4 regions of the Pseudomonas sp. AC193 genome follow, and region 1 is predicted to be linked to each of the others. Evidence: predicted binding sites of a transcription regulator. Region 1 holds the regulator's gene; each other region holds the start of a gene.

Region 1 (7,725 bases):
GGGCATGCCGCACTTCTCGTTCCTCAGCATGGCGGCACTGGCTGCTGGCGGCGCGTACCTGTTCTGGAAGAAGCAGAACGTCGCCAAGGTTGAAGCGCTGCAAGAGGTCAAACGCCAGCAGGAGCTGCTGCCGTCGCCGGCCCGCGCCATGGAAACCAAGGAGCTGGGCTGGGATGACGTGACGCCAATCGACATGATTGGTCTGGAAGTCGGCTACCGCTTGATCCCGTTGGTGGATCGCAATCAGGGCGGGCAATTGCTGGCGCGGATCAAGGGCGTGCGCAAGAAGCTCTCGCAGGATCTGGGCTTCCTGATGCCGACCGTGCATATCCGCGACAACCTCGATCTGGCGCCAAGCGCCTACCGTTTGACCCTGATGGGCGTGATCCTCGCCGAAGCCGAGATCTACCCGGATCGCGAACTGGCGATCAACCCGGGGCAGGTATACGGCACGCTTAACGGCATAAACGCCAAAGATCCGGCTTTCGGGCTGGAAGCGGTGTGGATCGAAATCAGCCAGCGCGCGCAGGCACAGTCCCTCGGATACACCGTGGTCGACGCCAGCACCGTGGTCGCGACGCACTTGAACCAGATTCTGTACAAACACTCCAGTGAGCTGATCGGCCACGAGGAAGTGCAGCAACTCATGCAATTGCTGGCCAAAAGCTCGCCGAAACTGGCTGAAGAGCTGGTGCCGGGCGTGGTCTCGTTGTCGCAACTGCTTAAAGTATTGCAAGCGCTGTTGGCCGAACACGTGCCGGTGCGTGACATCCGCAGCATCGCCGAAGCCATCGCCAACAACGCCGCCAAGAGTCAAGATACCGCCGCGCTGGTGGCTGCGGTGCGGGTTGGCGTATCGCGCGCCATCGTCCAAAGCATTGTAGGCACTGAGTCCGAGCTGCCTGTGATCACCCTGGAACCAAGGTTGGAACAGATATTGCTCAATAGTCTGCAGAAGGCAGGACAAGGCTCGGAAGAGGGCGTTCTGCTGGAGCCAAGCATGGCCGAGAAGCTGCAACGTTCGCTCATCGAAGCGGCGCAGCGTCAGGAGATGCAAGGTCAGCCGGTGATCCTGTTGGTAGCAGGCCCGGTGCGCGCGATGCTCTCGCGCTTTGGCCGCCTCGCAGTCCCTGGATTGCACGTGCTGGCCTACCAGGAAATACCGGACAACAAGCAAGTGACAATTGTTGCGACAGTAGGGCCCAACGGCTGAGGTAGTGGTTCATGCAAGTTAAGCGTTTTTTCGCCGCCGATATGCGTCAGGCCATGAAGCTGGTTCGTGATGAGCTGGGCGCTGATGCCGCCATCATTGGCAACCGCCGCATTGCCGGCGGTGTCGAGCTGACGGCTGCGCTCGATTACAAATTGTCGGCGCTGGCGCCACGGGTTCCGAACATGGAACTCGAAGACGAGCTGCGCAAGACCCAGTCGCGCATCGTCACCGCCCAGGCCGAGCTGAGCCTGCGTGGCGAAGCCGATGGCAATAGCAATCGCCAGATCTTTGCCGGCCTGCCACTCACCGCTGGCCTGCCGTTGACCGCCGCTGAACCGCTGACGGAGCCGACCTACGCCGCGCCAGCGCGTCCAGCCCCGGCACCGGCGCAGTCCTCCGGCGGCGTCGATCCACGCGCACTGGATTCGATGCGTTTTGAATTGAACAGCCTGCGCGAGCTGATGGAAGTGCAGCTCGGCACACTGGCCTGGAATCAACTGCAGGGCAGCCGTCCGGCGCAAGCCAATCTGTATCGCCGTCTGCAACGCATCGGTCTGTCTGGCCCGCTGTCGCGTGATCTGCTGTCGATGATCAGCGACATCGAAGAGCCGCGTCAGGCCTGGCGCATGCTGCTCGCGCATCTGGCGCGAATGATTGCCGTGCCGGAAGTCGAGCCGCTGGAAGAGGGTGGTGTGATCGCCATGGTCGGCCCTGCCGGCATGGGCAAGACCACCACGCTGGCGAAACTGGCCGCACGTTATGTGCTGAAATACGGCGCGCAGAATGTCGCGCTGGTGAGCATGGACAGCTTCCGCATCGGCGCGCAGGAACAACTGAAGACCCTGGGCCGCATTCTCAATGTGCCGGTGACCCACGTTGATCCGGGCCAGTCGCTGGTGCAGGCGCTGGATCCATTGCTGCGCAAACGCGTGGTGCTGATCGATACCGCCGGCCTGCAAGCCAGCGATCCGGCCCTGCGCATGCAGCTCGAAAGCCTCGCCGGGCGTGGCATCCGTTCAAAAAATTATCTGGTATTGGCAACCACCAGCCAGAAACAGGTTCTAACCGCCGCTTATCACAGTTACAAGCGTTGCGGGCTCGCCGGGTGCATCCTGACTAAACTGGATGAAACGGCCAGCCTTGGCGAAGTGTTAAGCCTGGCGATCAGTCATGAATTGCCGGTCGCGTACCTGACCGATGGCCCACGGATTCCGGATGATTTGCATCTGCCGCGCCGTCATCAACTGGTCAGCCGCGCCGTCAGCGTGCAAATGCAGGAAGAACCCAGCGAAGAAGCCATGGCTGACATGTTCGCTGATATCTACCACAGCCCCACCAAGCAGGTAGGCTGAGGTATTCATGAACAGTTTTTGTACCTACATCGATGGTCTGCCATGCATTGTTCCGTTTGTGAACGCGCAGCCAGTAATGTGGCCTCCGTCTATGCAAGACAAGGTAAAGAAATAACATGGGCAGCATGCATCCCGTACAGGTGATCGCGGTGACCGGCGGCAAAGGTGGCGTCGGCAAAACTAACGTGTCAGTGAACTTGTCTCTGGCGCTGGCAGAGCTTGGCCGTCGGGTCATGCTGCTGGACGCCGATCTGGGACTGGCGAACGTCGACGTTCTGCTGGGCCTGACACCCAAACGCACTCTGGCCGATGTCATCGAAGGCCGCTGTGAGCTGCGCGACGTACTGTTGCAGGTCCCGGCGGGATCCGCATCGTACCGGCCGCGTCCGGCACGCAGAGCATGGTTCATCTGAGCCCGGCGCAACACGCCGGCCTGATTCAGGCCTTCAGTGACATCGGCGACAATCTCGACGTTCTGGTGATCGACACCGCTGCAGGTATTGGTGACTCGGTAGTCAGTTTCGTTCGCGCAGCGCAGGAAGTGTTGCTGGTGGTCTGCGATGAGCCGACCTCGATCACTGACGCTTACGCACTGATCAAACTGCTCAACCGCGATTACGGCATGAACCGCTTCCGCGTCCTCGCCAACATGGCGCAGAGCCCGCAAGAAGGTCGCAACCTGTTCGCCAAGTTGACCAAGGTCACGGATCGCTTCCTCGACGTCGCCTTACAATACGTCGGCGCCGTGCCTTACGACGAAAGCGTGCGCAAAGCGGTGCAGAAGCAGCGCGCTGTCTATGAAGCCTTCCCGCGTTCCAAGTGCGCGCTGGCGTTCAAGGCCATCGCGCAAAAGGTCGACACCTGGCCGCTGCCCGCCAACCCGCGCGGCCACCTTGAGTTTTTTGTCGAGCGCCTCGTGCAGCAAACGGCAGGGCCCGTGCTATGACCGCTAGCGGTATGAATTACTACAAGAAGTCGGCACGCGACGCTCAGTACGAGCTGATCGAGCGTTACGCGCCGCTGGTCAAACGCATTGCCTATCACTTGCTGGCGCGGTTGCCGGCAAGTGTGCAGGTTGAAGACCTGATCCAGGCCGGGATGATCGGCCTGCTTGAAGTCTCGACCAAATACGACGCCAGTAAAGGCGCCAGTTTCGAAACGTACGCGGGCATTCGAATCCGCGGCGCGATGCTCGACGAAGTGCGCAAAGGGGATTGGGCACCACGCTCGGTTCACCGCAATACCCGGATGGTCAGCGACGCAATTCGCTCAATTGAAGCTAAAACCGGCCGTGATGCTAAAGATCACGAAGTTGCGGCCGAACTCCAATTGAGTCTCGACGATTACTACGGGATTTTGAATGACACCTTGGGCAGTCGCCTGTTCAGTTTCGACGATCTGTTGCAGGACGGCGAACACGAAGGGCTGCACGAGGATGGCGCGAGTGCTCATCTTGAGCCGTCACGCGATCTGGAAGATGAACGCTTCCAGGCGGCGCTGGCGGACGCGATTGCCAATTTGCCGGAGCGTGAGCGACTGGTGTTGGCGCTGTACTACGACGAAGAGCTGAACCTCAAGGAAATCGGTGAAGTCCTTGGCGTCAGTGAATCGCGGGTCAGCCAGTTACACAGCCAGTGCGCGGCCCGTTTGCGGGGGCGTTTGGGGGAGTGGCGAGCGCGCTGAAGGCAGTGTGGGGACACTGCGAACGAGGCTGGTGCGGTGATGAACGGCACCGGTCTTGCTCTGTTGTGCTCCAGACAGTCTTCGAGTGCTGCGCCGATTGATTGAAGTGGCGCGTCCAGGTGCTGGGCGCGTTTAAGACTGCTTGGAGGTCGAATTGAACAAAGACATGAAAATCCTCATCGTTGATGACTTCTCAACGATGCGGCGGATCATCAAGAACCTGCTGCGTGATCTTGGGTTCACCAACACCGTCGAGGCTGACGATGGCACCACTGCCATTCCAGTGCTCAACAGCGGAAGCATCGACTTTCTGGTAACGGACTGGAACATGCCGGGCATGACCGGTATCGACCTGCTGCGTCACGTGCGTGCCGACGAAAAACTCAAGCACCTGCCGGTATTGATGGTGACTGCTGAAGCCAAGCGCGAGCAGATCATCGAAGCCGCTCAGGCCGGTGTGAACGGCTACGTCGTCAAACCTTTCACGGCTCAGGCGCTGAAAGACAAAATCGAGAAGATTTTCGAACGCATCGGCTGATGAACGCGCGGGGGAGCTATGGAGCATAAAGAATTTTCACAGGGCGATTTCGAGTCGACCCTGAAAAAACACGCGGTCGAACTGGTCGAGAGCCTTGAAAAAGGCAAGTTCGGCGACGCTGTGCAACTGATCCATGAGCTCAATCAGACCCGTGACCGCGGCCTGTATCAGGAAGTGGGCAAGCTCACACGCGAACTGCACAGTGCGATCGTCAATTTCCAGATCGATCCGCACATGCCGCAGGCCGAGGAAGTGTCGCAAATCACCGACGCTACCGAACGTCTGGGCTATGTGGTCAAGCTGACGGAAGCTGCGGCCAACCGCACCATGGATCTGGTGGAAAGCGCCACGCCGGTGGTCAATGGTCTGGCTGAAGAAGCCCAGGCTCTGAGCACGGATTGGGGCCGTTTCATGCGCCGCGAAGTCGGGGCTGAAGAGTTCCGCGAACTGGCGCGCCGGGTCGACGGTTTTCTGTCGCGCAGCCACACGGGCAACCGTGCGGTGTCGAGCAATCTCAACGACATTCTGCTGGCCCAGGATTACCAGGACCTCACCGGTCAGGTGATCAAACGCGTGACCCAACTGGTCACCGAAGTCGAAAGCAATTTGCTCAAACTCGTACTCATGGCCAGTCAGGTGGACCGCTTTGCGGGCATCGAACATGACCGCGCCGCGATGCTTGCAGAAAAAGATCCACAAAAACATCTCTCGCAGGGTGAAGGTCCGCAGATTCATGCCGATAAACGAGAAGACGTTGTGTCCGGTCAGGACGATGTGGACGATTTGTTATCCAGCCTTGGATTTTGAGTTTAGGTTTTTAGACCTGTTAGGAGCACCCCATTAATGAGCTTCGGCGCCGATGAAGAGATCCTTCAGGATTTCCTGGTTGAGGCCGGCGAGATTCTTGAGCAACTGTCCGAGCAACTGGTCGAGCTGGAAAGCCGACCGGATGACGCGGATCTGCTCAATGCAATTTTTCGCGGTTTCCACACTGTAAAAGGGGGCGCCGGCTTCCTTCAGCTCAATGAGCTGGTGGAGTGCTGTCACATCGCCGAAAACGTGTTCGACATCCTGCGCAAGGGTGAGCGTCGCGTTGATGCAGAACTGATGGACGTGGTGCTGGAAGCACTGGACGCGGTGAACAGCATGTTCACTGAGGTGCGTGAACGCGCACCGATCACCGCTGCAACGCCTGAGCTGCTGGCAGCGCTGGCACGTCTGGCCGAGCCGCAATCGGCGGATGCCGTCGCGGTCGAAGAAGTCGTTGAAGCGCCGGTCGCGGAAAGCGATTCGGGCGACATCACCGACAACGAATTTGAACAACTGCTGGACTCGCTGAATGCCGTCAAGGCACAAGCCGAAGCCCCGCCAGCGCCGGTGGCCGATAGCGCCGCCAGCGATGAAATCACCGACGCCGAATTCGAGTCGTTGCTGGATCAACTGCACGGCAAAGGCCAGTTCGCGCCGGACGCCGTAGCGGCGACGCCAGCGGCTCCGGTTGCTCCGGCAGCGGGCGACAGCTCGGACATCACCGACGACGAATTTGAAGCGTTGCTCGATCAGTTGCACGGCAAAGGCAACTTCGCCGTCGAAGCGCTGGAGTCGGCGATTGCCTCGGCACCTGCGCCTGCTGCTCCAGCGGCCGCCGCTGCCGGCAGCGACTTGATCAGCGATCACGAATTCGAATCGCTGCTCGACGAATTGCACGGCAAAGGCAAATTCACCGATGTCGGCGCCGCCTCTGCGGGCAGCGCTTCGACGGTGGCCACGCCAGTCGCCAAGGCTCCAGCCGCTGCGGCGCCGAAACCTGTCGCCAAGCCTGAGCCAAAAGCCGAAGCCCCCAAAGCTGCTGCGCCGGCTCCGGCCCGTGCACCGGCAACACCGCCACCGGAAAAACCGGCGAGCGAAGCCGAGACCACCGTGCGCGTCGATACCGCACGTCTCGACGAAATCATGAACATGGTCGGCGAACTGGTACTGGTGCGTAACCGTCTGGTGCGCCTGGGCTTGAACAGCGGCGACGAAGCCATGCAAAAGGCTGTGTCGAACCTCGATGTGGTCACCGCTGACCTGCAAACCGCAGTGATGAAAACGCGGATGCAGCCGATCAAGAAAGTCTTCGGGCGCTTCCCGCGTCTGGTTCGTGACCTGGCCCGTCAGCTGAAAAAAGAGATCAACTTGGAGCTGGTCGGCGAAGAAACCGACCTCGACAAAAACCTCGTCGAGGCCCTGGCCGATCCGCTGGCTCACTTGGTGCGTAACGCGGTCGACCACGGCATCGAGTCGCCGGAAGAACGCGAAGCATCGGGCAAGGCCCGTGGCGGTCGTGTGGTGCTGGCCGCCGAGCAAGAAGGCGATCACATCCTGCTGTCGATTTCCGATGACGGCAAAGGCATGGATCCGAACGTGCTGCGCGCCATCGCGGTAAAACGCGGGGTGATGGACAAGGACGCGGCCGATCGCCTCAGCGATACCGAGTGCTACAACCTGATCTTCGCTCCGGGTTTCTCGACCAAGACCGAGATCTCCGACGTCTCCGGCCGCGGTGTCGGCATGGACGTGGTGAAGACCAAGATTTCCCAGCTCAACGGTTCGATCAACATCTACTCGACCAAGGGCCAGGGCTCGAAGATTGTCATCAAGGTGCCGCTGACGCTGGCGATCATGCCGACGTTGATGGTCATGCTCGGCAATCAGGCGTTCGCGTTCCCGCTGGTCAACGTCAACGAAATTTTCCACCTCGACCTGTCGACCACCAACGTCGTCGACGGCCAGGAAGTGGTGATCGTGCGGGACAAGGCGCTGCCACTGTTCTACCTCAAGCGCTGGCTGGTCAGCTCCGCCGCTCACGAAGAGCAGCGCGAAGGCCATGTGGTGATCCTTTCGGTGGGCACTCAGCGGATCGGCTTCGTCGTCGATCAACTGGTCGGCCAGGAAGA
Region 2 (7,725 bases), 3.2 Mb from region 1:
CGGGTAGTGCTCCGGCAGAATCTGCAGGGCCACATGCTTGTTGATGATCTTCGCCACCAGATCGCCCAACTGATCAAGCTGATCAATGTGGCGGGCGTACATCAAAACCCCGTTGGCCAGAGCACGCGGTTGATCGCCGCTGGCTTGGTGCGCCTGATTAAACAGAGGGCGTACTTCCGGATATTCAGAGAGCATCATGCGATAGAAGTGCGTGATCAGCGCTTCCCCGCCACTTTCCAGCAGAGGCACGGTGGATTTGACGATGGCACGATCCTGGACGCTAAGCATAAGAGTGACTCCTGAGCTTCTTGAAAAAGTTATCTGAGTCATATCAGTTTCCGTGCCAACTTTTTAATCCCTATAAATCAATGGCTTGAGAAATACGTAGTCATAACGACTCAAAGGGTTTTATAGTCATCGCGACTACATCTTGTCTTTTTGACTACAAGACCATGACTGCCAAATCTCTGCTTACCGCTCTACTGCCATTAGTCTCCGACCTGTCTCGCGAACTGCCCGAGGGCGAGCGTTATCGACGCTTGCTCGAAGCCATGCGCGCCCTGCTGCCGTGCGATGCCGCCGCGTTGTTGCGCCTCGACGGTGAATCGCTGGTGCCGCTGGCAGTCGATGGTTTGAGTACCGACACCCTTGGCCGCCGTTTTAAGGTCAGCGAGCACCCGCGCTTCGAAATCCTTCTGGCCGGTGCCGGGCCAACGCGTTTCGCCGCCGACAGCGACTTGCCCGATCCTTATGACGGTTTGGTCGATGGGCTCGACGAACATCTGGAAGTCCACGACTGTCTCGGCTGCCCGCTGTTTGTCGATGAAAAACTCTGGGGGCTGATCACCCTCGACGCGCTCGATCCGGAGCGTTTCGAGCCGATTGAACTGGATGCTCTGCAAGCGTTTGCCAGTCTGGCCTCGGCCACGGTCAACGCGGCCGAGTGCATCGAACGACTGGCGATTCGCGCGGAGGACGAGCATCAGCGCGCCGAGGTGTACCGCCAAGCCAGCGGTCAGCAAAACCGCGAAATGATCGGCCAGAGCAAAGCGCTCAAACGCTTGGTGGAGGAGATCAACCTGGTCGGCGGCAGCGATCTGACTGTGCTGATCACTGGCGAAACCGGAGTCGGCAAAGAGCTGGTGGCGCAAGCGATCCACGCCGCCTCCCCGCGCGCCGAGAAACCGATCATCAGCCTCAACTGCGCCGCACTGCCGGACACCTTGGTGGAAAGCGAATTGTTCGGCCATGTCCGCGGCGCGTTCACCGGCGCCACCAGCGACCGTCGTGGCAAGTTTGAACTGGCCAATGGCGGCACGCTGTTTCTCGATGAAGTGGGTGAACTGTCGCTGACGGTGCAGGCCAAGTTGCTGCGGGTGTTGCAGAGCGGGCAGTTGCAGCGTTTGGGCTCGGATAAAGAGCATCAAGTCGACGTGCGTTTGATCGCCGCGACCAACCGCGATTTGGCCGAGGAAGTACGCAGCGGTCGCTATCGTGCCGACTTCTATCACCGTATGAGTGTGTACCCGCTGCGTGTGCCGGCGCTGCATGATCGTGGGCGGGATGTGTTGTTGCTCAGCGGTTTCTTTCTGGAGCAGAACCGTTCGCGCATGGGCCTTAATAGCCTGCGTCTGAACAGCGATGCGCAGGAAGCGCTGCTCGCTTATACCTGGCCCGGCAACGTGCGCGAGCTGGAGCATTTGATTGGGCGCAGTGCGTTGAAGGCGTTGGGTAACTGCAAGGTGCGGCCGAAGATTTTGAGTTTGAGTGCAGCGGATCTGGATTTGCCGCGTGAGGTTGTGGATAACTCTGCCGCCGCGGCTGCCGATGTTGTCGCGACGGCGCCGTTGATTAACGGTGATTTGCGCAGTGCGACTGAGGAGTATCAGCGGCGGTTGATCAGTGCGGCACTGGAGCGGAATCAGGATAACTGGGCGAGCGCGGCGCGGGAATTGGGGCTGGATCGGGCGAATCTTGGGCGGATGGCTAAGCGGTTGGGGATGAAGAGCTAAAGGCAGACCCTCACCCCAGCCCTCTCCCGGAGGGAGAGGGAGCCGACCGAGATGTCTTGCATCATCCATCGACCTGAAACATTGAGTCGATTGTGGATTCAGCAGAGCACGTTCAGGTCGGCGGAATTCTACAATATCCCCCAATCGGCCCCCTCTCCCTCTGGGAGAGGGCTGGGGTGAGGGGCTCTGATCTGACCGCAGACTCTGAATCCAACCCCCACCCGACAACTGACCTAAAGCCCCACCCCTTAACGCCGATAACCCGGCATCAATAGTTCTTGGCGATCCACCCTCGCCCACCACCTTTTTCCACAGAAGGTTTATATGTCTTCCACCAAAGCCCGCGCAGATTCACTTTCGCTTCTGCTGTTTACCTTGCGCAGCGGCAAGCTGATGGCGATCAACCTGCTGAAAGTCAGTGAAATCATCCCCTGCCCGCCACTGACCAAACTCCCGGAATCACATCCGCACGTCAAAGGCATCGCCACGCTGCGCGGTAATTCGCTGTCGGTGATCGACCTCAGCCGCGCGATCGGCGAACGACCGCTGGAAGACCCGGACGGCGGCTGCCTGATTGTCACCGACGTCAGCCGTTCCAAGCAGGGCCTGCACGTGCAAGCCGTGAGCAAAATCGTCCACTGCCTGACCACCGACATCAAACCCCCACCGTTCGGCTCCGGCGGCCCGCGCGCTTACATCACCGGCGTGACCTCGGTGGACGGCACGCTGGTGCAGGTGCTCGACATCGAAAAAGTCATCCACAGCATCGCCCCGGCGCAGATCGAAATGGCGCCGACCGACCTGACCATGGAAGACGCCGAAGTCCTCGGTAACGCACGGATTCTGGTGGTCGACGACAGCCAGGTCGCGCTGCAACAATCGGTGCACACCCTGCGTAACCTCGGCCTGCAATGCCACACCGCGCGCAGCGCCAAGGAAGCCATCGACTGCCTGCTCGACCTGCAAGGCACGGCGCAGCAGATCAACCTGATCGTCTCCGACATCGAAATGTCCGAAATGGACGGCTACGCCTTCACCCGCACCCTGCGCGAAACCCCGGACTTCGCCCACCTCTACGTGCTGCTGCACACCTCGCTCGACAGCGCGATGAACAGCGAAAAAGCGCGGCTGGCGGGTGCGAATGCGGTGTTGACCAAATTCTCCTCGCCGGAACTGACCCAGCGTTTGATCGAAGCGGCCAAGCACGTCGCTGCGCACGGGCAGTGAGTGTTGAGCGAGACGTATTGTTTTCTGATGCGGCGCGACTTGGCTGAAGTCGTGCCGGATGTGCAATGGCCCTCAGGCATCGACATTTCCGTATACCGCGCAGAACTGGCGCCAGCGGTGCATCACCTGATGCAACTCGGTTACCGCGAGGGCGGTGGCCGGGTGCCGATGCTCGATGAATGGCAGCAACGCTTTGAGCGCGATCCGGAATACGACCCGACCTTGTGCTTTATTGCCTGCGATGGCGAAGGGGTTGTCGGTGTGGCGCAGTGCTGGACGAGTGCCTATATCAAGAATCTGGTGGTGCACCCTCGGGCGCAGGGCCGAGGATTGGGCCGGGCGTTGCTGGTGAATGCGTTCAAGGTGTTTCAGCAACGGCGCGAAGGGTTTGTTGATTTGAAGGTGCTGGAAGACAACCTGCGGGCGCAGCGCTTGTATGAAAGTGTCGGGATGTATGTAGTCCGCCGGGAATTGGTGCCCGACCTGTAAAGTCAAAAGATCGCAGCCTTCGGCAGCTCCTACAGATGTTCGCGATCCCCTGTAGGAGCTGCCGAAGGCTGCGATCTTTTGACGATAACCTAAGCAACAAAACTGCAGAGGCAGACTCCAAGCTTGGCCACCCACACCAAGGACGCCCAATCATGAAAGCCCTCACCCTCAGCCTCCTCTGCCTCACCGCCCTAGCCTCCCAGGCCCAAGCCTCAAGCCCCGACGCCTGGGCCGCCTACGATAAAACCGTCCTCGCCAGCTGCACCAAAGCCAGCGGTCTCAAAACCCCAAAACCCGTGGGCAGCCCCGCGCAATTCGATGACCGCGTCGGCTACACCGCCGTGCTGCTGCAAGGCACCTACCCGCAAAAACACATGAAAGGCCAGCAAGGCACCGAGCTGTGCCTCTACAACAAACAGTCGAAAACCGCGTTCGTCACCGAGTGGGACTCGATCCGCCCGCCCGCCAAAACCCAGTGAGTGGCGCACAACTTGCTTCGATTCAGGTCAGCGCGGTGGTTTTCCGTCACCGTTTAATGCCCTGAATCGCGACTGGCCGTTCAATGAATACAACGTTTTCCTGCGTAGGCTGCGGCAAATGCTGCACCGACCACCACGTCCCCCTGACCCTGGCCGAAGCCCGCATGTGGGCGGCGGACGGTGGTCAAGTGATCGTGTTGGTCGAGGCCTTTCTCGGCAACGGACTCGGCTTGCCAACGCAGCAACGCGAGCACGCCGAACGTCGCTCGGCGGTGGTACGCAGCGGCGCGACCGCTGCGCACGTGGCAATCACCTTCGCCGCGTACAACGTCGGGCCTTGCCGGAATCTTGACGAAGACAAGCTCTGCCGCATCTACGAGCGCCGACCATTGGTGTGCCGCATTTATCCGGCGGAAATCAACCCGCATATCCCGCTCAATCCCTCCGCCAAAGATTGCCCGCCAGAGTCTTGGGAACAAGGGCCGGCGTTGATTGTTGGCGGTGAGTTGGTGGATCAGGAACTGGTCGAATTGATTCAGCGCTCACGCCAGGCGGATCGTGATGACATTCGGCTCAAGGATGCCATTTGCGCGACGTTGGGGATTCGTACCACGGCGTTGAAGGGCGACGGCTTTACCGCGTATCTGCCGAACATGAGCGCGTTCGCGTCGGTGATTGATCAAGTGATCGAACAACCGCTGAACAAGGCGCAGAGTGAATGGTTGTTTCATGTGTCCGGGGAGGACATTGCCGGGCAAGTGCTGGCGGCCGGGGCTCAGGTGGTGACAGAGCCGGCGCAGACGTATGCGTTTATTTCGTTGCGGGCGGCTTGATGCGGGAGTTGCGCTGGGGCTGATGGCGCCTTCGCGAGCAAGCCCGCTCCCACAGGGTTTTGTGCCGTACACAAATGATGTGAACACCCGAGAAACCTGTGGGAGCTGGCTTGCCAGCGAAGAGGCCCGCCCGATCAAGCAAATCTGACTCAGCGCTTACCCATCGACCGACGCGTACCCGGCGGGGCCATGCCCGGGGTTTTGGTGTGGCCGTTCTTGGCGCCGTTCTTGTACCACGGCTGATTCGAGTCCTTGCCAGCCGCCAATTCGCCGGGCTTGAACGGGAACTTGAACGCCGGGATCGCAGGCTTGGTTTCGCTGACGTCGGTCAGATCGGCCGGGACATCGCTGATAGCGTCGTCAACCGGCGGTTGGGTCGGGGAAGTCATGAAAGCTCCGGAAAGCAAAAAGTCGGGCCCGAACAGTGAGCCGCGAAGGCGCGCAGTATACCTGTGCGCCATGGCTCGGCACCTGAAGATTTGCAGTGCGCGCCGAACGGCTTGCAGAGCAGTCAGTCCCTTTTTGGGACTGATCGGTCCCTTTTGGGACTGCTTAACAACGCTGACCGGTAGAGATGTGTTGCCCGATCCGACGTCTTCGCGAGCAGGCTCGCTCCCACAGGTCGGACGCCTTTCAAGGTGGGAGCGAGCTTGCTCGCGAAGAACGATGACGCGGTATCAGGACGAGTTACATTTGCGGATCAACCCGATCCAGTGCCCGGTTTACCGCCAATTCGGCAAGCATGACGATCTGCTGGATAGCCAACGCCGTGCTGCGTTGCGGGCGGCTGAGCTGATCGGCGAAATCGCCGGCCATCACGTTGGCCGAGGCCAGGGATTCGCAGGCGTGAGCGAGCAGGCTTTCAGTGTCGATGTTCGGGTGGACGAGGAACATCGTGCTCGGCAGGCGCGGTTTTATCGGGTCGGGGCTGAGGTAGAAATCGAGGGCGCGTTTGATGGCTTCGCGGTTTTTGATCTGGTCGTCGGCGCGGATGGCGTCTTCGAGGGGGGTTGTTGTTTCGAAGGGGGGATCGGGTACGGGCTTAGTCATGGAATCGGTTCTCACTGATCGGAGCCAACCAATTGCCGTTTCTCACGCGACGTATTGGGTGGCAGCTATGTGCAGGGTGAGAAACCGGGTAAGAACCACCACTTCCGGCCGAACCGAAGTTCGCCCGCACACAGCCGCCATAGAAATGCAGGCAGCAATGAACTGGCGGCAATTATGACGATACTGCAGGTGGAATAATACTTAGCCCGGGTTCTCACACCCGATCGCCGAGTTTTCGGCGACAAGCCAAGACTAGAGAGCGCGCGTCCGACGGACAACCTGAAAACCTTGTGGGAAGGTTCCGTTGAAATTACACAAAACTAAACAGCCAAAAAGCAAACCCTCACCCTAGCCCTCTCCCAGAGGGAGAGGGGACTGATCGAGGTGTGTGGGCGAGGTACGCCGACGTGCAATACCGAGTCGAACACACATTCTGAAAAGCCCAAAAATCGGCCCCCTCTCCCTCGGGAGAGGGCTGGGGTGAGGGGCAGCAACAACACAAATCAAAAGCCAGCCACGCCCCGCTCTTCACCACTCAATAGGCCGAGTGTCAGCTCGCCTGCTCTTGATCTTGATCCACGGGCGACGTCGGAAGGCTGAGTGGAGGGATTGATCCGGGGGTGGGAGCGCAGCGACCGTTTGGCGCAGCCAAACACAGCGAGAGGAGGTGCAGCGAAGCAAACCGTAGGCGCTGCCCCCCGGATCGATCCCGGAGCGAAGGAACCCCGAGCCCCAGCGAGCGGGCCGCACGTAGGAGCAAGCGTTTTTGGTTACTTTTGAGGCGTTTGTCAAAAGTGACCCGCCGTAAGGGCGGAACCGTAATCAGCAACACCCGCAACAACGGATATGTACCCAACGAAACTGACAGCGCCGACAGCTAGCCGTCACCCTCCTGACCCCCAAACAAGTTTATAAAGACCCTAACCCTGCCCAAAATCCGTCCGGCGCCCGACCCGCATGCGAATCCAAAAGAACAAAGCCCTGCTCGCCACCCTATTGATCGTCCTCGCAGGCGCAGGTCTGTGGTACGCCCTGAAACCCGCCCCGACCAAACTCGCCACCCCCACAGCAATCCCCGTGCGAGTCATAGCGGTCAGCGAAAAAGACGTCCCCCGCTACACCAGCGGCATCGGCTCCGTCCTCTCCCTGCACAGCGTTGTAGTGCGCCCACAAATCGACGGCATCCTCACCAAAATCCTCGTCAAAGAAGGCCAACTCGTCAAAACAGGCGACCTCCTGGCCACCATCGACGACCGCTCCATCCGCGCCAGCCTCGACCAGGCCCGTGCTCAACTGGGCGAAAGCCAGGCACAACTGCAAGTCGCCCTGGTCAACCTCAAACGCTACAAACTGCTCACCGTCGACGACGGCATCTCGAAACAGACCTACGACCAACAACAAGCCCTGGTCAACCAATTGAAGGCCACCGCCCAAGGCAACCAGGCCTCCATCGATTCCGCACAAGTACAACTTTCCTACACGCAAATCCGCTCCCCGGTCACCGGCCGCGTCGGTATTCGTACAGTCGACGAAGGCAACTTCCTGCGCATGACCGACACCGCCGGCTTGTTCACCGTCACCCAGATCGACCCGATCGCCGTCGAATTCTCCCTGCCCCAGCAAATGCTGCCGACC
Region 3 (7,725 bases), 2.0 Mb from region 1:
GATATCCGTTGTCATTTGGTCATTGGTCAGCGCAACGGCATAATGCCCCCGCCCACATCATTGCAGAGTCTAGGGAGCTAGCTTGTCTACGCCTGTCGAACCCTTGCGTTTGCTGCTACTGGCCGAAGAGCCAGCGTGGACAGCGTTATTGCGTGAGTGTCTGGCTCCGATGGGGAGCGCGGCGGTGCTGATCAGCGCGCCGAGCTGGGAGTCGGTCAGCAGTTTGTTCGAAGACAACCGCCATGCGGTGTTATTGACCCTTCCTGCGTTGCAACCGGCACCCGGCCGCTGCAGCCTGCCGACGGTATTGTTGCTCGACCACGAACCGGACACCGCGCCGGTTGGCGTCAGTGACTGGCTGGTGTTCGACGCCCTCGACCCCGGCATGCTGCGCCGTTGCCTGCGCCATGTGCGCGAACGCGGCGTTCTCGAAAACACCCTGCAACGCCTCGCCGAACAGGATCCTTTGACCGGCATCGCCAACCGTCAGGGTTTCCAGACTTTGCTGACAGCGCGTCTTGCTGAAGGCGATGGTCGCGGCCTGGCCCTCGGGCATCTCGATCTCGATAACTTTCGCCACGCCAACGACGCCCTCGGCCATCAGGCTGGCGATCGGCTGATCCTGCAGGTCGTGGCGCGGCTGAAAAGTCAGTTGGAAGCCGGCGATCAACTGGCACGTCTCGGCAGCGATGAATTTGCTTTGCTGATCGACACCCGCCGCGCGCCGCAACGCGCCGAGTGGATGGCCGAACGCATCACCGAAGCACTCGCCGAACCGTATTGGGTGGATGGCGAAAGCCTGCTCATAGGCTCCAGCCTCGGCATCGCCCACGCCCGCGCGCAGGCTGGCGCTGACCCGCTGATGTGGCATGCGCACATCGCCATGCAGCAGGCCAAGAGCACGCAGGGCTGCACCTTTCATATCTTCAACGAACGCATCAACCGCAACGCGCGGAGCATGGCCGACCTCGAAAGCGAGCTGCGCCGGGCCTTGCGTCGTGATGAGCTGGAATTGCATTACCAGCCACGCCTGAATCTTGAGGACGGCCAGATTGTCGGCCTCGAAGCCTTGGTGCGCTGGCGCCATGGCGAACGTGGTTTACTGCCGCCGAGTGAGTTTGTTCCTTTGGCCGAGCAGAGTGGGTTGATCGTGCCGCTGGGTTACTGGGTGATTTCCCGGGCGTTGCGCGATATGCAGGCACTGCGCGAACGCGGATTGCCGGCGCTGCACATGGCGATCAACTTGTCGTTCCGCCAATTTCAGGACAGTCAGTTGTTGCCGACGCTGAGCCGCTTGATCGCTGAGCGGGGTGTAGAGGCGCAATGGCTGGAATTTGAACTGACGGAAACGGCGGTGATGCGCCGTAGTGATCTGGTCAAGCAGACCATGGATGCGTTGGGCCGCCTCGGTGTGCGTTTCTCGCTGGATGACTTTGGCACCGGGTTCTCGTCGTTCGTGCACCTCAACAGCTTGCCGATCACTTTGCTGAAGATCGACAAGAGTTTTGTCGGTGGCATGGAACAGCGCGAAGAGAACCGCAAACTGGTGCACGCGATGATCAACCTTGCGCACAACCTGCATCTGGAAGTGGTGGCGGAAGGGGTTGAGACGCCGGAACAACTGGAATTGCTGCGCGGGTTTGGTTGCGATCAGGTGCAGGGTTATCTGATCAGCCGGCCGTTGCCGTTGGCAGAGCTGGTTGAATACCTGACGTTTGGCTCAAGCCAACAGCCTGCCCTCGAAATCGTGAGCTGACCCAAGTCTTCGGGTCAGGCACAAATCCCTGTGGGAGCGGGCTTGCTCGCGAAGGCGCCGTGTCAGTCAATGCACATATCGACTGACCCACCGCTTTCGCGAGCAAGCCCGCTCCCACAGGGGATCCTCACTCCGGTTGTGCGACGGCGTATTGCCGTAAAGACACAGGCTCCAGCCGAATCATCCGCTTCATCTTCCACTCAAACGCCAACGTCAGACTCACCGCCGCGCACGCCAACCCCAGCGCCAATCCCCACCAGACGCCCGTCGGCCCCCAGTTCAAGTGGAATGCCATCCACCACGCCGCTGGCGCGCCAATCAGCCAATAACAGCCGAGCCCGACCAGGAACGTGGTCTTCGCATCCTTGAGCCCGCGAATACAGCCCATGGCAATCGTCTGCGTGCCGTCGAACAGCTCGAACCATGCCGCCACGGCCAGCAGGCTCACCGCCAAACGAATCACTTCGGCAAACGCCGGATCGTTGTGATCAAGGAATAACCCGACCAATTGATTCGGCAAGAACCAGAACACCATCGCAAACCCGAGCATCACCACCGCACCAAAGACAATCCCGACCCGGCCTGACATCCGTGCATCGAGCAATTGCCCGGCGCCGTAATGTTGGCCGATGCGCATGGTGATCGCATAAGACATCCCCGCCGGCACCATGAACGCCACCGAAACAATCTGCAGGGCGATCTGATGCGCGCCCAATTGCGTGCTGCCCATGGTGCCCATGCACAGTGCTGCGAAGGCGAACAAACCGACTTCCACCGCGTAGGTGCCACCGATCGGCAGACCGAGGCGCCAGAGCTCTTTCAGGTACTGTCGATTCGGCCGCGATAACCCTGCGCGCAGCGGATAAGCGTCATACGCCGGGTGCCGACGAATGTGCCAGGCCAACCCCAGCGCCATGCAGTTGGCGACAATCGCCGTGACCAGGCCGATGCCCATCAGGCCCATTTTCGGCAGACCGAACATGCCGGTGATCAGCGCGTAATTGAGCAGGAAGTTGGCCACGGTGCCGGCCAGACTGATGACCATCACCGGTGTCGCCCGACCAATTGCACTGGTGAAACCGCGCAGGGCCATAAAGCTCAGGTAGCCGGGCAGGGCGAAGGGCAGGGCGATCAGGAATTGCCCGGCGGCGTTGACGTTGGTTTCGGTCTGGCCGAACAGCAGCAACACCGGTTTCAGGTTCCACAGCAGCAAACCGGCGCCCAGCGCCATCAGCCACGCCAGCCACAATCCGGCCTGGGTCAGACGGGCCGCGCCAATGATGTCGCCCGCACCTTTGCGAATCGCTACCAAGGTGCCGACTGCGGCAATCACACCGATGCAAAAAATCGACACAAACGAATAAGTCGCCGCGCCCAGACCGCCGCCGGCCAGCGCTTCGGGACTGAGGCGCGCCATCATCAAAGTGTCGGTCAGCACCATCAACATGTGCGCCAACTGTGAAGCGATCAACGGCCCTGCCAGCCGCAGAATGGCCCAGAGTTCAGTACGCACAGGATGTTGCATGGGTATCACCACTCAATTTTCAGAGGTAACAGGAGACCGTCGATTCTCGGCGCTTGGCAGGCATTGCACAAAGGGATAAAAAGGATGGGTGGCATGACTAAAACTCATCCTGAATAGATTCCGCTCATTTCGCTGCATCCCGCCACTGGAGCTTTGTGCATGGCCCGTCGACTTCCTCCGTTGTATGCCCTGCGCGCATTTGAAGCGGCGGCGCGACATAGCTCGTTCACCCGCGCGGCGGAAGAACTGTCGATCACCCAGAGCGCGGTGAGTCGGCATATTCGTACGCTGGAAGAGCATTTTGCCTGCCGCTTGTTTCACCGCAGCGGTCGCAATCTGCAACTGACTGAAGCGGCGCGGCTGCTGTTGCCGGGGATTCGCGAAGGTTTCACGGCGCTGGAGCGCGCCTGCAATACCTTGCGCGCCGAGGACGACATCCTGCGCATGAAAGCCCCGTCGACCCTGACCATGCGCTGGTTGCTGGCGCGCCTGAGTCGCTTCCGCCACCTGCAGCCGGGCAACGAGGTGCAACTGACCAGTGCGTGGATGGATGTCGATTCGGTGGACTTCAATGATGAGCCGTTTGATTGCGCCGTGTTGCTCAGCGACGGCCATTTTCCGCCGGACTGGGAAGCGAGTTTGTTGTTTCCCGAAGAACTGATCCCGGTCGGCGCGCCGAATCTGCTCAACGATCAACCGTGGGATCTTGATCGACTGGCAAACACCGAATTGCTCCACCCGACCCCGGATCGCCGCGACTGGCGCAGTTGGCTGGAGCACATGGGCTTGTCCGATCAGGTCTCGCTCAAGGGTGGGCAAGTGTTCGACACGCTGGAGCTTGGCATGATCGCGGCGGCGCGTGGCTATGGGGTATCAATGGGCGATTTGTTGATGGTCGCCGAAGATGTCGCGCAAGGACGCCTCAGTCTGCCGTGGCCGACCGCCGTTGCCAGTGGCCTGGATTATTACCTGGTGTGGCCAAAAACCCGTCCAGGAGGTGAGCGTTTGCGCCGCCTCAGCGATTTTCTTCAAGGCGAAGTCCGCGCCATGGAACTGCCGGCCGTTGCGCGCTTGAGCTGAAACGTTCGAGCCGCCACAATGCCGGCCCCGTGCCATACCCTCGCACAGCGCTCAAGTATTCGGAATTACCGCCGACTATGAGCAAGTGGAACCGTCGTGCCGGTCTCCATGCTTCACCCCCATTATTAGAATTATTCCGAGCATCAGCTGCGATCAAGGAGGATCCGGTGGCTCGGCCAGGAGCTGTTCATGTCTCAACCTCGCGCTCGGATTGCCTCGCAGCTGGGCCTTGCCCTTGCTGTGATTCTGGCGGTCGTCATCAGTGGCAGTACGGTGTTCGCGTTGCGTTCGCTGGATACCGCCAACCTCGCCACCCGTGAAGAACATCTGGCCAGTGAGGCGCGACTGCTGGCCGACCAACTGAGCACCTTCCACGGCACGTTGCGTGAAAGCACCCAGCGCCTCAGCGGGTTGTTCGAGAAGCGCTTCAGCAGCGGGTTGAGCCTTCATCCGGACGAGCCAGTGAGTGTTGCCGGCACCCAGACTCCGGGCCTGCATCTGGGCAGCGAAGTGCTGAACAACAACTTCAAGGAAGTCGACGAGTTCAAGCAGATGACCGCGGGCGTCGCCACGCTGTTCGTGCGCAGTGGCGAAGACTTCATCCGCGTCAGCACCTCGCTGACCAAACAGGACGGCAGCCGCGCCATTGGCACCTTGCTTGACCACGCCCATCCGGCCTACGCGAAGTTGATGGCCGGACAGGGTTATGTCGGCCGCGCCTTGCTGTTTGATCGTTCCTACATGACCCAATACACCCCGGTGCGCGATGGCAGCGGCAAAGTGATTGCGGTGCTGTTCGTCGGTTTCGATTACACCGATGCGCAGAATGCTCAGTTCGATAACCTCAAACGCTTCCGCATCGGTCAGACCGGCTCGCTGGCGTTGCTTGATGAGCAAAGCAAATGGCTGGTTCCACCAGCGGGCGTGCAGGCGCTGGATCAAGCGATCCCGCTGATCAAGGATCTGGCGAAATCGCCGGGCAAAGGCCAGTTCTGGGGCGACACGTCCGAAGATTTCTACAGTGTCGCGGTGCCGTTCGACGGCGGCCCGTGGTCGGTGGTGGCGAGCATGCCGAAAGCCGAGATTCGTGCAGTGACCTGGAGCGTCGGCACGCAACTGGCGATTGGCAGCCTGTTGGCGATGTTGCTGGCGGTCGGTTCGGCGATGTGGCTGCTGCGTTCGAAACTGCAACCGCTGGGTGATCTGGTGCGACAGGCCGAAGCCTTGGGCGCCGGTGATCTGAGCGTGCGTCTGGATGTAGCGAGTAACGACGAAATCGGTCAGTTGTCGCGCGCGTTCAACCAGATGAGCCAGGCGCTGTCGACCATGGTTGAGCACATTCGCCGTTCCTCCGCGGAGGTCAACAGCCGAGCGCAGGCACTGTCCGGTTTGTCTGGCGGTGCTTACGAAGGCATGGAGCAACAGTCCGGCGAAATCACCAGCATGGCCGGCGCGGTGGAAGAATTCAGCGCGACCTCGTTGAACATCGCCGACAACATGGGCGCGACCCAACGTCTGGCACAGGAAAACGCCCAGCAGACGCAGATTGGCCGCAGCTCGATGGAAGAAGCTTCGTCCTCTCTGGAGCAAATCGCTGGCGCCCTCAACAGCACCGCCACAGTGATCAACACGCTCGGTCAGCGCTCGCAGGAAATTGGCGGCATCGTTGGCGTGATCACCTCGATTGCCGAGCAGACCAATTTGCTGGCGCTCAACGCTGCAATTGAAGCGGCGCGTGCCGGTGAGCAAGGTCGCGGTTTCGCCGTGGTGGCGGATGAAGTGCGCAGCCTGGCTTCGCGTACCCGTCAGGCGACCGATGAAATCTCGGTGATGATCCACAGCATTCAGCAGGAAACCGGCAACGCGATCAGCACCATGGAGCAGGGCAATGTGCTGATGCAGGAAGGCTTGTCGCGTAACGCCAATGTCGCCTCGGCGCTGGCGCGGATTGATGAGCAGAGCCGTTCGGCGGGGCAGCAGTTTGCTGCGATTACCACGGCGACTCAGGAGCAGAGCAGTACCGCGACGTTGCTGAGCAGCAATTTGCAGAGCATTGCGTTGGCCAACAGTGAGCAGCGTGAGGTTGTTTCGAATCTGGCGGTGACGGCTAAAGAGCTGGAAGGCTTGGCGGCGGACTTGCGTGCCGAGGTTGATCGGTTTCGTTGATGGGTGGCTGAAATCGCTATCGCGAGCAGGCTCACTCCTACAGGTGTATTGGTTGGTCGCAATGTTTGTGATCACTGAAGATCCCTGTAGGAGTGAGCCTGCTCGCGATCGCCTCACTGCCAATCCTGGATAAAACACTCGAGCTCTTGCTCTTTCACACTTGCTGAAACGTTTCCGCAGCGCTATAAAAATGGCACAACTCCAATAAAGGCTGCTGCCATGACCCCGCTCAAACTCGCCGTCGCCCTCGGCGCATTCTCTGCTGCTTCCCACGCCATGGCCTGGGATTACGTCCTCCTCGATACCAACAAGTCCGCGCAAAACTGGAGCATCACCAGTGAGCAGCTCGGCGTGAAAACCGACAAACCCTTCTCCGTCAGCCTGCGTACCTTGCACGGGGGGCGGCAGGAAGGCGTCAGCATCGTCGATATCGATAACGGCACGATGAAACTCTCGGTGGTGCCAACCCGAGGGATGAACGTCTTGCAGGCCTCTGTCGGCAACGTGCGCATGGGTTGGGATTCGCCGGTCAAGGACGTGGTCAACCCGGCCTTCATCGAGCTCAACGGGCGCGGTGGTCTGGGCTGGCTGGAAGGTTTCAACGAGCTGGTCGCCCGCTGCGGTTACGAATGGGTTGGCCATCCCGGCATGGACAACGGTGAACTGCTGACCTTGCATGGCCGCGCCGCCAACATCCCGGCCAGTACCGTCACGCTGCACATCGACGAAAAGCCACCCTACGCCATCAGCCTGCGCGGCGAGCTGAAAGAGCAGGCCTTCAAGAAAGTCGACTTCTCGGTCGTCACTGAACTGGTCACCGAACCTGGCAGCGTGCGCTTTGCACTTAACGATACGCTGACCAACAACGGCGACTATCCAAAGGAATACCAGGCGCTGTATCACAGCAATTTCAGCACGCCGTTCCTCGAGCAGGGCGCCCGTTTTGCTGCACCGGTAAAACAGGTCTCGCCGTTCAACGACAAGGCCAAGGGCGATCTGGCTGACTGGCAGACTTATCGTGCGCCGACCAAGGACTACGACGAAACCGTCTACAACGTCGTGCCCTATGCCGACGCCAAAGGTGAAACCCTGACTGTTCTGCATAACAAGGCGGGCAGCCTTGGTGTTTCTGTTGGCTTCAATACCCAGCAGTTGCCGGTGTTTTCCCTGTGGAAAAACACCGATACCCAAGGGCAGG
Region 4 (7,725 bases), 1.2 Mb from region 1:
CGATCATGGGCGCGCAGACTGACAAACAGCTCGAAGAAGCCATCGAAAACAAGATTCGTCCGTGCTCGGCGGTGCTGATCATGGCCGGCATGTATTCGACCTACAGCAAGTGGATCAACAAGGAAATCGAGATCGCCAAGCGCATGGGCAAGGTGATCATCGCAGTGAAACCTTTCGGCGCCGAGCGCATTTCCACGGTGGTGCGTAACGCCGCACACGCCGAATGCGCGTGGAACACCAACAGCATCGTCGGCGCGATCCGCCTGCACACGGCGGCCTGATCATGCGCAAAGGACTGTTTATCGGCATCAACGACTACACGCATATTTCGCGCCTGAGCGGTTGCAGCAATGACGCCATGGCCATGGCCTCGGTGCTGAAAACCGACGCCGAAGGCGACCCCAACTTCAAGAATGTCGTGCTGACGTCGGCTGAGGATTACCTGGGCCGGGAGATGCTCGAAGACCAGATCCGCGAGCTGTTTTCCGGCGACTGCAATGTCGCCCTGCTGTATTTCGCCGGGCATGGCGGCTTCGACACCGACAATGACGAAGGCATGTTGCTGCCCCAGGATTATCGCAACGCCAAGGACGGCATCCGCATCAGCGACATCCTCAACTGGGCGAGCAAAGCCACACGCATCAAGAACAAAGTGATCATCCTCGATTGCTGCCAAAGCGGCGCCGCCGGCGAGGTCCGTGCCTTGCGCAGCGAGAGCAGTGTGGTCGGCGAAGGCATGACCATTCTGACCGCGTGCAAAAAGGAAGAACCGGCCATGGAAGGCGCGCAACACGGCGTGTTTACCGGTTTACTGCTGCAGGCTTTGCACGGTGGCGCGGCGAACATTCTCGGCAAGATCACGCCCGGCAGCCTCTATTCCTTTGTCGATAACGCGCTCGACGCTTGGGAACAACGCCCGGTGTTCAAGACCAATGTGTCGCAGTTCATTTCCCTGCGCGAAGTCTCGCCGCTGATCCCCAAAGAGATCCTGCGCAAATTGCCCGAATGGTTTGCCGAAGCCGAATCGACCTACCCGCTCGACCCCAGCTACGAACCGACCGAAGCCAGCTTCAATCCGGAACACGGCGAGGTCTTCGCGCAACTGCAGAAGTGCAATCGCCACAGCCTGATCGAACCGGTCGACGCCGAGCACATGTACTACGCCGCCCTCCACTCCACCGGCTGCCGCCTCACCGCGCTCGGCGCCTACTACCGCGAACTCGCAATCAAAGGACACTTCTGATGCCTGTGTTTATCAGCTACCGCCACATGGATCGTATGCAGGCCATGGCGATCAACAGTCGCCTGAAACAGGCGAACATCAAGACCTACCTGGATGTGCTCGATCCGGAATCACAGACCACCGACGACATCACCGGCGTCATCACCCGCAACATCACCGAGTGCACGCACTTGCTGGCGGTGGTCTCGGAGCGGACGGCTTCGTCGTGGTGGGTGCCGTTCGAGATTGGCGAGGCGACCATCAGCAACCGACGGATCTGCTCGTTCAAGACCGGGCCGGCGGAGCTGCCGCTGTATCTGGATAAATGGCCGAAATTGAGTACGGATAAAGATCTGGATTTCTTTATTGATGCTTATCGTGAGGAAGTGACGAACAAGCGCTCGGTGATGCTGGATTCGATGAGTGAGTCGATGAAGGGGACTTACAAGAGGAATGCTGAGCAGTTTCATGATCAGTTAAAGGGCAGGATTCGGCGGGGGTTTTGAGATCTCACTGACCGCCTCCCAATCATTTTCGTGGCGTTACGAAAATGATCTGCAAAATGAAACCGACAACCACAAAAAAGCCGACATCTCTGTCGGCTTTTTCGTCTCTTACTGCTTCGGCGCAGGAGCCGGCGCTGGCGCCGCACTCCCCGGTTCCGCCGGCTTCGGCGCGGCGTCATCAAACAAGTTCAGCCGTTCACGCAACTCATGCGGCGGCACCGGTTGCTGATCCGCCGGCAGAGCATTCGGATCAACCGGCGCTGCCGGGGTGGCGCCGTTGTGGCTTTCATCGACTGGTTTCGCTGCGTCCGCACCTTGCGCACCCTCGATCGCTTCCTGGGCCTTTTTGGTCAGGACGACGATGTCGATGCGGCGGTTGACCGGGTTGAACGGATTTTCCCGGTCGAACAACGCCGACGAGGCATAACCGACCACTCGCGCCACTTGCGCATCCGGATAGCTACCCGCCACCAGTGCACGACGTGCAGCGTTGGCGCGGTTGGCCGACAGCTCCCAGTTTCCGAAATCGCCGGTGCCAGTGTACGGCTTGGCGTCGGTGTGGCCGCTGATGCTGATTTTGTTCGGCACCGCTTTGATGGTATCGGCCATCGCCAGCAAGATGTCTTCGAAGTACGGCTTCAGACGTGCGGAACCGGAGTCAAACATCGGCCGGTTTTCGGCGTCCATGATCTGGATGCGCAAACCATTCGGGGTGATCTCGAAGAGGATCTGATCCTTGAATTTCTGCAGCTGCGGGTTCTCGTCGACCTTGTTCTGCAGTTCTTGCAGGAGCAGTTCCAGACGTTCTTTCTCGACCTGCTCGGCCATGCCTTCTACCTGTTCGGTGTCGACGGTGACCTTGTCTGGTTGCGGCTGGGATTTCACCTCAGGGTTGAGGGTATTTTCCGGTGCCAGGGTCGGCGTGCCGCCCAAGTCGATGATGTACGGCGTGCCGCTTTCGGAGAAGCCGACCGGGTCTTTGAAGTAACCGGCGATGGCGATCTTCTGCTCGGGTGTGGCGGTGGACAGCAGCCACAGCACGAGGAAGAACGCCATCATCGCCGTCGCAAAGTCGGCGAAGGCGATTTTCCACGCCCCGCCGTGATGCCCACCGGCTATGCGCTTGACGCGCTTGATGATAATCGGCTGATTATTTTCCATGACTTAGCGACCGCGAACCGCTTGTTCCAGCTCGGCGAAGCTTGGACGGTGCGCCGGGTACAGCACTTTGCGGCCGAACTCGACCGCCAGCGACGGCGGCATGCCGGAAGCCGAAGCCACCAGCGAGGCTTTGATGGCTTCGTAAACGTTCAGCTCTTCTTTGGCATCGTGGGCCAGCGAATGCGCCAGCGGGCCGAAGAAACCGTACGCCGCGAGAATACCGAAGAAGGTACCGACCAGTGCCGCACCGACGTGCAGACCGATGGATTTCTGATCGCCTTCACCCAGCGAGGCCATGGTCACTACGATACCGAGTACCGCCGCGACGATACCGAAACCCGGCATGGCATCGGCGATGCCGTTCACCGCGTGGGATGGATGTTCGAGGTCTTCTTTAAGGCTGTAAAGCTCCATGTCGAACAAGCCTTCCAGCTCGTGCGGAGCCATGTTGCCGGACGACATGATGCGCAGGTAATCGCAGATGAACGCGGTCATGCGTTCGTCTTTGAGCACGGCCGGGTACTTGGCGAAGATCGGACTCGCGGCGGCGTCTTCGATGTCGCCCTCGATGGCCATCATGCCTTCGCGGCGGCTCTTGTTGAGGATCTCGTAGATCAGACCCAGCACTTCCAGATAGAACGTGTGGGTGAAGCGCGAACTGAACATGCTCAGGGATTTCTTGAGCACGTGCATCGTCATGTAGCCGGGGTTGGCCTGCAGGAACGCACCGAGTGCCGCGCCACCGATAATCAACACCTCGAAAGGCTGGATCAGGGCGGCAATTTTGCCGTGGGAAAGCACGTATCCGCCGAGCACGCTCGCGAATACGACGATGATGCCGATAATTTTAGCCATAGGTAGAAAGTACTTATTTAAGTCGGGTTCAAGGTCATATTCGGAAGTTAAAAAATCTCTTCTTCTACTTATCGGCAAAACTGCGCCAGACTATAGCCAGTTCAGGCGAAAAGCCAATTTAGCCCATGCCGGGCGCGTCTAAAGCAGATGAAGATCCCGTCCAGACATGGCTAATGAAACGAACGTCCCACACGCAAAACCGACCACCCTCGAAGGCTGGGTCAAGCTGCTCGACAGCGTTCGCCTGCCGGTGCCGCAAGAGGCACACGACAAAGTCTGTCGCGCGATCCGCGATAACCGCAGCTCGCTGCGCGACATCGCCGATTTGATGCAGGACAGCCCGGCGCTGGCCTTGAGCATCATCCGTGAGGCCAATCGTCACACCCACGGCAACATGGGCACGCCGGCGGAAAATCTTGAAGTGGCGATCAATCGTCTCGGCCTCGCCCGCACCGAAGAGTTGCTCGCGCGCCTGCCGGCCCAACCGCAGATGCAAATTCCCAAGGCCCTGCGCCAATTGCAGATGATCAGCCAGCACGCGACGCAACAGGCCAATGGCTTTTTCGCCAGTCGCCTGGCGCGGCTGTGGCAGGACATTCATTGGGGCAGCCTGTTGTTTCTGTCGCCACTGTGGCCACTGGCGCTGACTTATCCACAGTTGCTCGAAGAGTGGGAGCTGCGGGTTATCCACAAGGGCGAGTCGGCACGCACCGTCGAAAAGCAATTGTTCGGCGTGCGCCTGCTGCGGATCGCGGAAGCGCTGGTTGCGGTCTGGCACCTGCCGATCTGGGTGCAGCAAGGCTATAAATTGCTGCTCAGCGAACAGCGTGAACTGGTCAAAGTGCTGCGCATCGCCCGCGACAGCGAACACCCGCTGCGCCAGCAAAATCGCCTCGACGATGACCCGACTTTGCGCCGCTGGCTCAACCAACCGGCCAACACCGTGCTGCTTGCCAACGGTCTGGCGCTGTCGGCGCAACAGGCTTGGGACAGTCCGCACAGTGAGCGCTGGCAATACCTGACCAGCCTGTATCTGCAGATTTCCATGGACGAGGTGCAGCAACAGTTGCACCAACAAGCCGCGAACAGTGCCCGGCAACATGCGATGCCTGATTTGTGGCACCCGGCCGTTTCGCTGTTGTGGCCGTGGGGCACCCGTCGCTTGCCGGCCGGCATGCTGCCCGCCGCCGCGCCGACCTCTGAAGACCTGGGCCAGTGGCGTAAGCAATGCGCCGAACTGCTGGCTGAGCCGAGCCGCTTCACCAATGCCATGAGCCTGACCGTCGCCGCCCGCGATGCGCTGGTGGCCAGCGGCATGCGTCGGGTGATGATCCTGATGGCTGACCGCACACAATCCAATCTGCGCGTGAATCAAACCTTCGGCCTGCCGAAAGAAGCGGCAGCGCTGAATTTTGTCGTCAGCCAGAGCAGCGTGCTGCAACGTTTGCTCGCGCAACAAGCGCAGGTGCGGATCAACCCGGACAACAACGCGCAGTTCTCCGCCCTGCTGCCGCCGGGCCTGCGCACGTTGTTTCGCGGTGAGCATTTGTTCCTGCGCTCATTGGTCAACAATGGCCGGGTGATCATGATCGTTGTCGCCGATCAGGGCGGCGGGCCGTTTGCCGACATCACCGTGCAGGCCTTTGGCAAAACCGCGCAGTGCATCGAAAAAGCCCTGTACAGCTTTAGCAGCCGTGGCCGATGAGGCTGCGCTACAATCCTCCCCTTTGTGCTCTGGAGACCTCGCATGTCTGACTTCTCTGGCTTGCCGCTCGTCATCGAACCGAGCGACCTGCTGCCTCGGCTTGAGTCTGAAGAGCTGATTCTGGTGGATCTGACCAGTGCCGCCCGCTACACCGAGGGACATCTCCCCGGCGCGCGCTTTGTCGACCCCAAGCGTACCCAGCTCGGCCAGCCGCCGGCGCCGGGTTTGCTGCCGGCCAAAGCCGATCTGGAAGCATTGTTCGGCGAGTTGGGCCATCGCAAGGACGCGGTCTACGTGGTTTACGACGATGAGGGCGGCGGCTGGGCCGGACGCTTCATCTGGTTGCTCGACGTGATCGGTCACCACAAATACCACTATATAGACGGTGGTTTGCCGGCGTGGCTGGCGGATGGCATGCCGATGTCGATTCAGGTGCCGGCAGCCGTCGGCGGCCCACTGCCGTTGACCCTGCACGACGAACCGACCGCGACCCGTGAATACCTGCAAAGCCGTCTCGGGGCTGCCGATCTGGCAATCTGGGATGCGCGCGGGCCGCTGGAATACTCCGGCGAGAAAGTGCTGGCCGCCAAGGCCGGGCACATTCCCGGCGCGGTCAATTTCGAATGGACGGCGGGCATGGACAAGGCGCGTCAGTTGCGCATTCGCAGCGACATGCCGCAGATCCTCGAAGACCTCGGGATCACCAAGGACAAAGAAATCATTACCCACTGCCAGACCCATCACCGGTCGGGCTTCACTTATCTGGTGGCCAAATCCCTCGGTTATCCGCGGGTAAAAGGCTACGCCGGTTCCTGGGGCGAATGGGGCAACCACCCTGACACGCCAGTCGAGATTTAAGGTTTTAAGGACAACTAATGAAAGAGCGTCTGTTTATCCTCAGTCAGTACCTGCTGCCTCATCACCTGCTGTCGCGCCTGGCCGGCTGCGTTGCCGAGTGCCGCGTGCGCTGGTTCAAGAATGCGTTCACCCAGTGGTTCGCCAAGCGTTATCAAGTCGACATGTCGCAAGCGCTGGTGGAGTGACCTGACCGCTTACGAGCACTTCAACGCCTTCTTCACCCGCGCCCTGAAAGACGGCGCGCGTCCGCTGGACGAAACCCCGGGCGCGATCCTCAGCCCGGCCGACGGTGCGGTCAGCCAGCTCGGCCCGATCGAACACGGTCGCGTGTTCCAGGCCAAGGGCCACAGCTTCAGCGTCCTCGAACTGCTCGGCGGTGATGCGGCCAACGCGGCACCGTTCATGGGCGGCGACTTCGCCACTATTTACCTGTCGCCGAAGGACTACCACCGCGTGCACATGCCGCTGGCCGGCACCCTGCGCGAGATGGTCTACATCCCGGGCCGGATTTTCTCGGTGAATCAGACCACCGCTGAAAACGTGCCGGAACTGTTCGCTCGCAACGAGCGCGTGGCGTGCATTTTCGACACCGAGCGCGGCCCGATGGCGGTAGTGCTGGTCGGCGCGATGATCGTCGCTTCGATCGAAACCGTGTGGGCCGGTCTGGTCACCCCGCCGAAGCGTGAGCTGAAAACCTTCCGCTACGACGAAGCCGCGCGTGCGCCGATCCATCTGGAGAAAGGTGCTGAACTGGGCCGCTTCAAACTGGGCTCGACGGCCATCGTGCTGTTCGGCCCGGATCAGGTGAAGTGGGCTGAAGAACTGGTTGCCGGTTCGCCAGTGCAGATGGGCCAAGGCCTGGCACTGCCAAACGCCTGATTCTAGAAACACGCAATCCTGTAGGAGCTGCCGCAGGCTGCGATCTTTTGATCCTGGTTTTAAGATCAAAAGATCGCAGCCTGCGGCAGCTCCTACACGTTGTTTTGTGTGCATCTTCAATGACGATGCGTTGAGGCAGAACACCCGCTCGCTTATTTGCTGCTATGGTTTTTGGCATGAGCCAGACCATCTCTCCCCCACAGCTGCGCGCCCCGACCCCGAATCAGCCGCGCCTGTTATTTTGCGAAGCCACCCCGCGCGACCTCAAGCGCTGGATCGCCGGCCTGCCCAAGGCCAACATCGGCGAAACCGCCCGCCAGCTGTATCAAGGCCTCGGCGAACTCAACCAATTGCTCACCCCCAGCGACAACCGTCTGCAACTGCTCGAATTGCTGCGGCCCGAGGTGTATTTCGTCTGCCAGCATCTGGAGCGACATTTCCTGCATCAGGCGATCATGCTCGATGAGCGTTCGCGCAAGATCAGCAATCTGTGTCAGGCTCTGCAAAGTCATTTGGCGATCGGTTACAAACAGATCGTC

Evidence for each region. Region 1 encodes FliA, which starts transcription of late flagellar genes. Its sites were predicted from a motif close to CTAAAGTTTNNNNNNNNNNNGCCGNTAA; they were not measured.
Region 2: ACZZ0D_RS01855 (chemotaxis protein CheW) is a predicted target of FliA. The motif match lies at 2,246-2,273, and genes of this name have one in related genera.
Region 3: ACZZ0D_RS25240 (methyl-accepting chemotaxis protein) is a predicted target of FliA. The motif match lies at 4,412-4,439, and genes of this name have one in related genera.
Region 4: motA (flagellar motor stator protein MotA) is a predicted target of FliA. The motif match lies at 3,813-3,840, and genes of this name have one in related genera.

The regions. Positions count from the first base shown of each region.
Region 1 is NZ_OZ409832.1:3,610,273-3,617,997, reverse strand. It holds gene flhA (flagellar biosynthesis protein FlhA) at 1-1,213, shown strand, start outside; gene flhF (flagellar biosynthesis protein FlhF) at 1,225-2,565, shown strand; partial or broken gene fleN (flagellar synthesis regulator FleN) at 2,682-3,511, shown strand; gene fliA (RNA polymerase sigma factor FliA) at 3,508-4,248, shown strand; gene ACZZ0D_RS16280 (chemotaxis response regulator CheY) at 4,415-4,786, shown strand; gene ACZZ0D_RS16275 (protein phosphatase CheZ) at 4,805-5,593, shown strand; gene ACZZ0D_RS16270 (chemotaxis protein CheA) at 5,630-7,725, shown strand, end outside.
Region 2 is NZ_OZ409832.1:382,098-389,822, reverse strand. It holds gene hmpA (NO-inducible flavohemoprotein) at 1-288, opposite strand, end outside; gene norR (nitric oxide reductase transcriptional regulator NorR) at 453-2,012, shown strand; gene ACZZ0D_RS01855 (chemotaxis protein CheW) at 2,337-3,239, shown strand; gene ACZZ0D_RS01850 (GNAT family N-acetyltransferase) at 3,267-3,728, shown strand; gene ACZZ0D_RS01845 (hypothetical protein) at 3,881-4,207, shown strand; gene ACZZ0D_RS01840 (YkgJ family cysteine cluster protein) at 4,291-5,040, shown strand; gene ACZZ0D_RS01835 (hypothetical protein) at 5,190-5,429, opposite strand; gene ACZZ0D_RS01830 (DUF6124 family protein) at 5,728-6,090, opposite strand; gene ACZZ0D_RS01825 (efflux RND transporter periplasmic adaptor subunit) at 7,048-7,725, shown strand, end outside.
Region 3 is NZ_OZ409832.1:5,630,127-5,637,851, forward strand. It holds gene ACZZ0D_RS25225 (putative bifunctional diguanylate cyclase/phosphodiesterase) at 83-1,756, shown strand; gene ACZZ0D_RS25230 (NorM family multidrug efflux MATE transporter) at 1,884-3,281, opposite strand; gene ACZZ0D_RS25235 (LysR substrate-binding domain-containing protein) at 3,441-4,361, shown strand; gene ACZZ0D_RS25240 (methyl-accepting chemotaxis protein) at 4,551-6,527, shown strand; gene ACZZ0D_RS25245 (aldose 1-epimerase family protein) at 6,747-7,725, shown strand, end outside.
Region 4 is NZ_OZ409832.1:4,777,081-4,784,805, forward strand. It holds gene ACZZ0D_RS21510 (TIR domain-containing protein) at 1-281, shown strand, start outside; gene ACZZ0D_RS21515 (caspase family protein) at 284-1,243, shown strand; gene ACZZ0D_RS21520 (toll/interleukin-1 receptor domain-containing protein) at 1,243-1,728, shown strand; gene motB (flagellar motor protein MotB) at 1,837-2,889, opposite strand; gene motA (flagellar motor stator protein MotA) at 2,893-3,744, opposite strand; gene ACZZ0D_RS21535 (HDOD domain-containing protein) at 3,911-5,449, shown strand; gene rhdA (rhodanese-like domain-containing protein) at 5,492-6,307, shown strand; partial or broken gene asd (archaetidylserine decarboxylase) at 6,325-7,186, shown strand; gene ACZZ0D_RS21550 (molecular chaperone) at 7,363-7,725, shown strand, end outside.